Regions from separate parts of the Sinorhizobium sp. CCBAU 05631 genome, predicted to be linked through region 1. Evidence: predicted binding sites of a transcription regulator. Region 1 holds the regulator's gene; the other holds the start of a gene.
What was found. The regulator LexA, encoded in region 1, represses DNA repair genes until DNA is damaged. The targets are predictions, from matches to a motif close to TGTTCNNNNTGTGTTCNG.
Positions count from the first base shown of each region.

Region 2: dinB (DNA polymerase IV) is a predicted target of LexA. The motif match lies at 2,239-2,256, and genes of this name have one in related genera.

Region 1 is NZ_CP023063.1:1,472,956-1,477,372, reverse strand. It holds gene SS05631_RS07410 (sugar phosphate isomerase/epimerase) at 1-463, shown strand, start outside; tRNA gene SS05631_RS07405 (tRNA-Ala) at 551-626, shown strand; gene SS05631_RS31345 (hypothetical protein) at 939-1,106, shown strand; gene lexA (transcriptional repressor LexA) at 1,341-2,051, shown strand; tRNA gene SS05631_RS07390 (tRNA-Cys) at 2,317-2,390, shown strand; gene SS05631_RS07385 (YrbL family protein) at 2,609-3,397, opposite strand; gene SS05631_RS07380 (hypothetical protein) at 3,598-3,885, opposite strand; tRNA gene SS05631_RS07375 (tRNA-Asn) at 4,027-4,101, shown strand; gene SS05631_RS07370 (DUF6538 domain-containing protein) at 4,271-4,417, shown strand, end outside.
Region 2 is NZ_CP023064.1:289,955-294,371, reverse strand. It holds gene ligD (DNA ligase D) at 1-2,079, opposite strand, end outside; gene dinB (DNA polymerase IV) at 2,308-3,405, shown strand; partial or broken gene SS05631_RS20910 (3'-5' exonuclease) at 3,696-4,417, opposite strand, start outside.

The DNA.
Region 1 (4,417 bases):
CGATTCAAAGGACTACAGCGCAGGCGAAAGACGTGATGCCGCAAAGGCGATCCGCGACATGGGCGCCGAAGCCGCGCGCCACCGCGTGACCGTCTCGCTGGAATATCACCCGCAATCGCTGACGGACACGACCGACTCGGCAAGCCGCCTGATCGACGCGATCGCCCACGACAATGTTTATCTCTATTGGCAGCCGCGGCCCGGGCTGGAGCTCGGCGAGGCGCTCGCAGAGGTCGCCCGCATCGGTCAGCATGTATCTCATGTCCACGTCTTCGCCTGGGATCGAAATCGCAACCGTTTTCCCCTGGCATCGGCATCCGACTATTGGCGAAGCGTCCTCACGGCCCTCCCCGCATCGCGCTGGACCGGGCGACGCTTTGCAATGCTGGAATTCGTCGCCAATGACGATCCCGCCGCCTTCATCGAGGACGCCGCGACGCTCAAGCAAATTCTCCTCGAGTGACATCCACGACGGCCCCGATCCTCCCCACGCGAGACGCCGGGAGGGACTGGCGCGGGCGCTCAAATCCGCCTATATAGATGAACGGCTGGGGTCGTAGCTCAGTTGGGAGAGCGCCGCAATCGCACTGCGGAGGTCGAGGGTTCGACTCCCTTCGACTCCACCAAACGACCTTTGTCCGACCCGGAGACATAGGTAACAGAACATCGCTAAGACATCAGCGACATCTCTGTAGCGGGCCGATCCGACGTGGCTCGTCACCCTCGGACGACCACCACTTCAGACTGTATTCGCAGCAGACCCATTGCGAACGCGAATTCCGTTAAGAAGCGAGCGACCCGAAGTCAGAGGGAGCGGTGTTTTCCACCCGATGTGCCGTCTTCCCGCCTTGCCCCTCGCTTGCCAAAGAGCCTGATTTGAGAGAGACTTAGCACCTGGCATCATTGCATATCGGCAACTCCCGCAAGTGGGGACTACCATGCCTCTCAAATCTCTGATCGCCGCCGCCTTAATCGCTCTTCTCACACTTTCAGGATGCGCCACGACAGGCGCTACGGGCAACACGACCTACACCCAGTGGTACGGCCCCTACCCTGAACCCGACTTCGACGTTCTTAGCCCCGGCGGGCTGCGCCTCGCCTACTAGGACGGCTTGTCAAGACGATGCACAGCGTCGTCAAAGGTGAGCAAACGCTCGCCTTTGTGTGACGCTTGCCGCACGCAAGTCTTCACCACCATCGATACCCACAAACCGTCCGTGCCGCCCTGATAGCGGACGCGCCTCGACGCATGAGTTCACGGAATATTAAGTGCTTGCGGAACACATATGGAACGGATAGTTTCTGTTCTTGATTTGTTTCGCGAATCTGGAGTGACGCGCATGCTGACCCGCAAGCAACAGGAATTGCTTCTGTTCATTCATGAACGGATGAAGGAATCCGGGGTCCCGCCCTCCTTCGACGAGATGAAAGATGCGCTCGATCTTGCGTCGAAATCGGGCATCCACCGGCTGATCACTGCGCTGGAAGAACGCGGTTTCATTCGCCGGCTACCCAATCGGGCCCGAGCGCTCGAGGTCATCAAGCTGCCGGAAGCCTATTCGAGCCCAGCCCAGCCGCGGCGCGGCTTCTCGCCGAGCGTCATCGAGGGCAGCCTCGGCAAGCCCCCGGCACCGAAGCCGGCGCCAACGCCGCCGGTCGAGAGCGCGTCCATGACAGTGCCGGTCATGGGCCGGATCGCCGCCGGCGTGCCGATTTCGGCCATTCAGAACAATACGCACGAGATTTCCGTGCCGGTCGAGATGATCGGCAGCGGCGAGCACTACGCCCTCGAAATCAAGGGCGATTCGATGATCGAGGCGGGCATTCTCGATGGCGACACGGTGATCATCCGCAACGCCAGCACCGCCAGCCCGGGCGACATCGTCGTCGCCCTGATCGACGACGAGGAGGCAACCTTGAAGCGATTCCGCCGCAAGGGCGCATCGATCGCACTGGAAGCGGCGAATCCGGCTTACGAAACGCGCATCTTCGGACCCGACCGCGTGAAAATTCAGGGCAAACTCGTCGGTCTGATCCGGCGCTATCACTAGGCCGATTTGGGTTCCTGTGCCGATCCTGTGTGCGGTCGTTTCGCGCGGTCGCGACGACAGAACTGTTCTCTTTGCCTTCCGTGATCTCGCTTACTGCGGCCGGCGTTTATTGGTCTCGGCGTCCGCCATGCCACCGGCAAGAAGCGCTCTCGTATTCCGGCCTGTTCAAAGCTGTTTGTGGGCGTCTTTTTTGAACGTCTCCCTCTTGCGCTCCACATGGATTCGTTTTAAACGCCCGCCATCGCTCGATTTTACGAGCACGAGAGGCCTCGTGGCGGAGTGGTGACGCAGAGGACTGCAAATCCTTGTACCCCGGTTCAATTCCGGGCGAGGCCTCCATTACACATCTAATTGCCGATTCTACGTCACGAGATCAGGTGCTCGATCCGGTGCCACGCCCTTGGCTGGTAGCAATCTGCTCCAGGGTTTTCCCACAGCTCAGGTCGATGTTTATAGCCCGTCGATCGGCGACCCAAAGTTGAATCGAGGCATTTTTCGCCTGCCGAGCCATATAAGCTTGGCGCGAACCTGCCCCGGAGCTTTAGCTGTTGAGGCGATTAGACCGGTACGCTCGACAAGACCGCCGCCAAGAGCGCCGGATGCGGCGAGGCAGTTGACAAGCGCAGATAGCGGCCGGTCGGCTTTGAATGCCGCATCAGTGCGGCGTGGACAGATTGTTCTCCGTCTATCGCGGCTGGATGCTCCAATATTCTCGCCAGCTTCGTCAGCAGCTTCGAACGCATCCGTCTGAGCTTGATGTCGTTCGCACGGCGACAGAGAGCGAAAATGCGTAAGAAACTCTTCTCTCCCGTCCCATCGACGCAGATGAGTTCATCGTAACCGCGGCGATCGGTAACGACGAAATTGCCGGGATTTACATCCATCATGACGATGTGCAGGCGGCGAAACCGTTCGAAGATTTCGTCGATCATCGTGAGATGCCTGGCGGTGAGCTGCCCCGAAAACGCCAACTGAGCGAGGGTGGGCGCGAGCTTCCCATCGCGTCTGGTTATTTTTTCCACCACGAGCCCCAGGCCGTACTCGGTCTGGGCGAAGCCGAATATCTTCGGTATCGGCAGTTCGATGGCGTCCGCGAGGGAGAACTTTCTCGCCTGCTCAAGGAATTCGTCGACTTCACGCCGAAACGTTCGATAGGCCCCGAAACGTTTGAATTGGTTGAGGAATGCAAACGCCCTCTTTGACTGGCGTGTGCCGCTTGCTTCTCTGGATCCCAGCTTCAGAACCTTGATGAGAACACTCGGATGGAGACGATTCTCGAAAATGCTGCGCTGATGTCCGGCAGCGCATTCACGCCAGTCGGAAAGTTCGATCCTGTCGTCGAACATTTTCTGAACCCCGGATTGTGACAGTTTTGTAACAAAACTGTGTCTGGGGGAAAAGTTCAAGAGCGGCGTGCTTGGCGGCGCTATCTCTACCGTACATAGTATGCGGTAGTTGCAGTCTTGCCACTGTGACAGGGAGCGACGGGTGAAAGCAACCTTCCGGCCGTCCTCCCAGTGGGAGGAACTGCAGGCCTGTGCCCGGCCTACTTCCCGGAGTTCTCAGTGCCGCGCCGACGCGCCCACCAGACGGCGAGCTTCCGGCGGGCGCGGCGCACTGCAGGGATGTCATGCGACAATACGAGCAGGCCGAGCGGGACCATCCAGAAACCGAGAACCGGCAGAAAACCGAGCAGGCCACAGACGACGAGCAGCGACCCGATCAAGATGCGCAGGGCCGGCGAGTCGGGCAGCCGAATTCGCCAGTTGCCGAGCACGATTTGACGTGTTTGCGGATCGATGCCGAAATATCTCTTCTTGCCGCCGTTCGCCATTATGCCTCTTTAATCCAACTCCCCAACAGTTGGTGCCTTCTCCACAGGGTGACAACCGCGGCCCAAGATTTTTTTTGAAAAATCGCTTGGCAAATCGGAAAAGCATTTGTATTAGCAGCCTCACTTCTGCGGCGCAGATGATCCCTGGTAGCTCAGCGGTAGAGCACTCGACTGTTAATCGATAGGTCGCCGGTTCGAATCCGGCCCGGGGAGCCAGTTTCAAAGCCCTGCACCTCACGGTGCGGGGCTTTTTTCTTGCAGTGTTTTCAATGGCTTACACGATCATGTAAACGCATAAAGGCCCGAATGGCTCGCTGCCTGCTTGCAATTTTGGGTACATTTTGGCTACATTTTGGACTACAGGGCAGCGGAGACACCGGCAGCAATGAGGTCCGTCGACTTATCGCGATATGTGGTGAAGCACCCCGCAAGCGGTATCTATCGCTATTATCGCCGCGTCCCGACCGAGGTTGCCCACCTCGACAAGCGCGTCCACATCAAGCAGTCACTGAAGACGAAGAGCCTGAAAGAG
Region 2 (4,417 bases), on a different replicon from region 1:
CTTGCCGGGCTCGCAGTTCCACGGATGCAATTCGATACCGCCGATCTGGGCGATCGCCGCGAGCCCCTCGATCCGGTCGATCTGAAGGTAGGGCTTCTTGTCGCCGAAGACTTTCACCAGCTCGAGCAGGTTGGACGTGCCGGGCATCGCATGTCGCTGAAAAAATTGCTCGCCGCCAATGCCGTCCGGCGCCCGAATGATCGAGCAGGGCCTGCCCCTGACATGCTCGATGAGCCAGGTGCCGACAGCTTCATGATAGCGGGCAAGGTCCTCCTTTGTGACCGGTTCGCCATCGCCGGCGTCCGGCCAGAGCGCCTTGTCGGGACTGGAGATGAGGACGCCCATCACCTCTGCCTTCGCGCCTTTGCGGCGGACAGCCCTCGTCTTTGCGCTCGGCGCCGGCTCGGGTGTGTCTGTCTTGGTGGGTGTTGCCGGCCGTTCAGTCTCGACCTCCGCGGCTGGCTTGTCTTCGCGCAGACCCTTGAAGGCTGCCTGACGAACTAGGCCGTCGGCCGTCCAGTCGGCGAACTCGATCTCGGCAACGAGCTCCGGTTTCAGCCAGGTGACTTCCTTCTCCTTTTTCGGCGCACCGATCCCGGTGAAGGGTGACTTCGATGTTTCCAACGCCTTCAGCTTGGGGACGAACCGCTCGACCTTCTCGGCGCCGAAGCCCGTGCCGACCCGGCCGACGTAGACGAAGTGATCGCCGCGGTGAACGCCGACCAGAAGAGATCGAAACTTGCCGTTGGTCCTGGCATAGCCACCGATCACCACCTCATGACCAGCCCGGCATTTCGACTTTGCCCAGGTATCGGTGCGGCCCGACTGATAGGGCGCATCCATCTGCTTGGAGACGATACCTTCGAGCGACAGCTTGCAGGCGGAGCGCAGCACCGCGTCACCGCCGGATTCGAAGTGTTCGACGTAGCGGATATGCGGATCATCGCTCCCGGCAGCGAGGAAGTCTTCGAGCCGCTTCTTCCGCTCGATCAATCGCATCGACCTCAAGTCCTCGCCGCCACCGAAGAGCAGGTCGAAGGCGAAGTAGACAAGGTTAGCGGTCTTGCCTTCCGAGAGCGCGGCCTGGAGTGCTGCGAAATCGGGTGCACCATTGTCGTCCAGGGCGCAGATTTCGCCATCGATGATGCAATCGGGCAATTCGGATGCAGCATCGGCGATCTCTGGATATTTCGCGGTCCAGTCGAGACCCTTGCGCGTCTTCAGCGTCACCTTGCCCTGGGCGACGCGCATCTGGATCCGATAACCGTCGAACTTGATCTCATGCAGCCAGTCGTCGCCGGCCGGCGGCCGCGCAAGCGTCTCGCAGAGCTGCGGCGCGACGAAGCCCGGCAGGTCGACTGTCGTGGAAGTCGCGATATTCTTGCGCGATCTCTTCTTGCGCTCGTCAGCCGCCAGACCGTGCTTGCTGTCCCAGACGGCATCCGCTTCTACATCCGCATTCGCCATCATGAACGGTCGTGGCTTGCGGCCCTTGCCTTCCGCGATCTGCTCCATGCCGCGGCCGGAGGCGACGGAAGTCGCGTTCTCCTCGAGGATCGCCGCGCCGTTCTCCTCAACCGAATGTTCGTCACGATGCTTGATCAGCAGCCAGTTGGTCCGTTTGCCGCCATCGCGATCGTTGCGCATCCGAACTAGGACGAAGCTGCCATGCAGCCGCTTGCCAAGAAGCGTGAACTTGAAGTCGCCCTTCCTCAGGGCCTCTTCAGGTGACTTCCTACCCTCCGGCTCCCAGTAGCCGCGATCCCATAGCATGACCGTGCCGCCGCCATATTGACCCTTGGGGATCGTGCCTTCGAAGTCGCCGTAGTCGAGCGGGTGATCCTCGACCTCGACAGCGAGCCGCTTGTCACTAGGATCGAGCGATGGCCCCCTGGTCACTGCCCAGGATTTGAACACGCCGTCGAGCTCGAGCCTGAGGTCATAGTGAAGCCGCGTGGCGTCGTGCTTCTGGATCACGAAGCGGCGGCGGTTCGATGGCTTGACCTGCGCCTTACCGCTCGGTTCGCTGGTCTTCTTGAAATCGCGTTTGGCGCGGTATTTCGAAAGATTGTCAGCCATTAGTTTCGCGGACCCTTCCAGTCGTACGAGGAGCGGCGCCGGCGTCTGCCTCCCGATCGTCGATGTTCACAGATGACAACGCGGCCGGCGGTCCGTAGTTTCGCGGGGCGCGCGTGGGTCAGGTCGGTCGAACAGTTGATATCGCGGTAAAGGCTGGTATGTTCCCTATTTGTTTCGGCGCAGATCCTCCGGTAATGCGCCGATCCCCTCGCCATCGCTGAAGCCGTCATGAACGACATAAGCCCCACCCCCATTCGCAAAATCGTCCATGTGGACATGGATGCTTTTTATGCGTCGGTCGAGCAGCGCGATAACCCCGATTTACGCGGAAAGCCTATAGCCGTCGGAGGCTCCGCCGCGCGTGGCGTGGTCGCTGCGGCGAGCTACGAGGCGCGCGCCTATGGCGTTCATTCGGCAATGCCGTCGGTCACCGCCAAGCGAAAGTGCCCGGACCTGATTTTCGTGCCGCCGCGCTTCGACGTCTACAAGGCGGTGTCCCAGCAGATACGGGAGATCTTTGCGGAATACACGCCGATGATCGAGCCGCTATCGCTTGACGAGGCTTATCTTGATGTTACCGAGAACCTGAAAGGCATGGACATCGCCACCGAGATCGCGCTGGAGATCCGTGCCAAGATCAAGGCCGTCACCGGCCTCAACGCGTCGGCCGGCATCTCCTACAACAAGTTCCTCGCCAAGATGGCAAGCGACCTCAACAAACCCAACGGCCAGGCAGTGATCACGCCGAAGAACGGACCGGCCTTCGTCGAGGCCCTCCCCGTCAAGAAATTCCATGGGGTCGGGCCGGCGACTGCGGAGCGCATGCGGAAATATGGCATCGAGACCGGACTCGATCTCAAGGAGAAGACGCTTGAATTCCTGGTGGAGCATTTCGGGAAGTCGGGTCCGTATTTCTATGGCATCGCCCGCGGCATCGATGAGCGCCAGGTGAAGCCCAACCGGATCCGCAAGTCCGTGGGCGCGGAGGATACCTTCGTCGAGGACATCAATGATCTCGATCTGGCGACCGCGGAACTGAAACCGCTCGCAGAGAAGGTCTGGCGCTATTGCGAGGCGCAAGGCATCAGCGGCAAGACGGTCACCGTGAAAATCAAATACTCGGACTTCACCTTGGCGACGCGGAGCCGGACCGGGTCAGCAGCGTTTGCGGGCATTCCTGAAATCCTTGCTGCGGCGTCGGACCTCTTGGCAACCGTCTATCCATTCAAGCGACCTGTGAGGCTGCTCGGTGTCGCGCTTTCAACGCTGACGGCCTCCGAAATCAGTGATGCGCAATCACAGTCCCAACTTGACCTCGGACTCTGACGGGCATCGCCCCGAAATAAAAAAGCCTGCCGCGGGAGGAGGTGCGGCAGGCTTTCCTAAAAGAACCGAACAGCGACTTGGGAGGAGGAGTGCCGCTGTTCCAACAGACGTCCTACTGGGAGGAGGAGTGGGCCGTCTGAAATTCGAAGCGTTGCGGGAGGAGGAGCATCGCTTCGGTGAAAATGATCATAGTGCGACAAGCGCCGTCCGCCAGAGTTTATGCTGCACTGCAGGTATGCATCAGCCGCAACAGTCTTTGGGACACATGCGTTACAGCCATCAGGCCCTAACCGATCGAAAGCAGTGAGGTACTTGGTTGGTGGGTCTGCCTCAGGGTATCGATAGATTTCGGACCTGAGATACCGCAGTTCGCCTTCCAGTTCCGGTTCATTGACCTCGATCCACCAGGATTTCGGGCGCACGTCGCTCCCGTCCGACCACCGGTAACCGCGGGTCTTGAGGTGATCCTTCATGTCGAAGGGGCTGTTCTCGGCAAAAATGCGCACCCGTGAGCGCTGACTTGTGCTGTAGAGCTCCGCAAATGCTGTCGTGGAGTGGGAAGCTGTTTCCCGAGCGAGTGCTTCCAGCGGAGCAAAGCAGTCGTCGACCGCTCCATGGCCATCATGAAAGAAGCGAGCCTGGCCAAGCAGTTAGCCGAGTTTCGTTCCCTCGAATCCACGTGAGGACCAGTCGATCTCGGAGTTGGAACAGGCCTATGCCTTGCCTGAAAAAGTCAACGAAAAAGCATCGCAAAACGGGCGGTCAAACCCGCGTTATGAGCGATGACCAGGTCGGCGGGGTCGATTAGCGTTCCCAATGCCCTCATGTCGATGAGCTGTCCGGCCACCATCTCATCGGTGATGCCTGTCAGCTTGGTGATTTCGCCAGGAATGGAAATGCTCGGCTGCCGCAAACCACCATAGAGGCCAGTGACGTCGCCGATGTTGCCACGCTCGTCAAACGTGAAGGCAATTGCCCCTATTTCGATGATCTCATCCTTGCGATGGTTGAG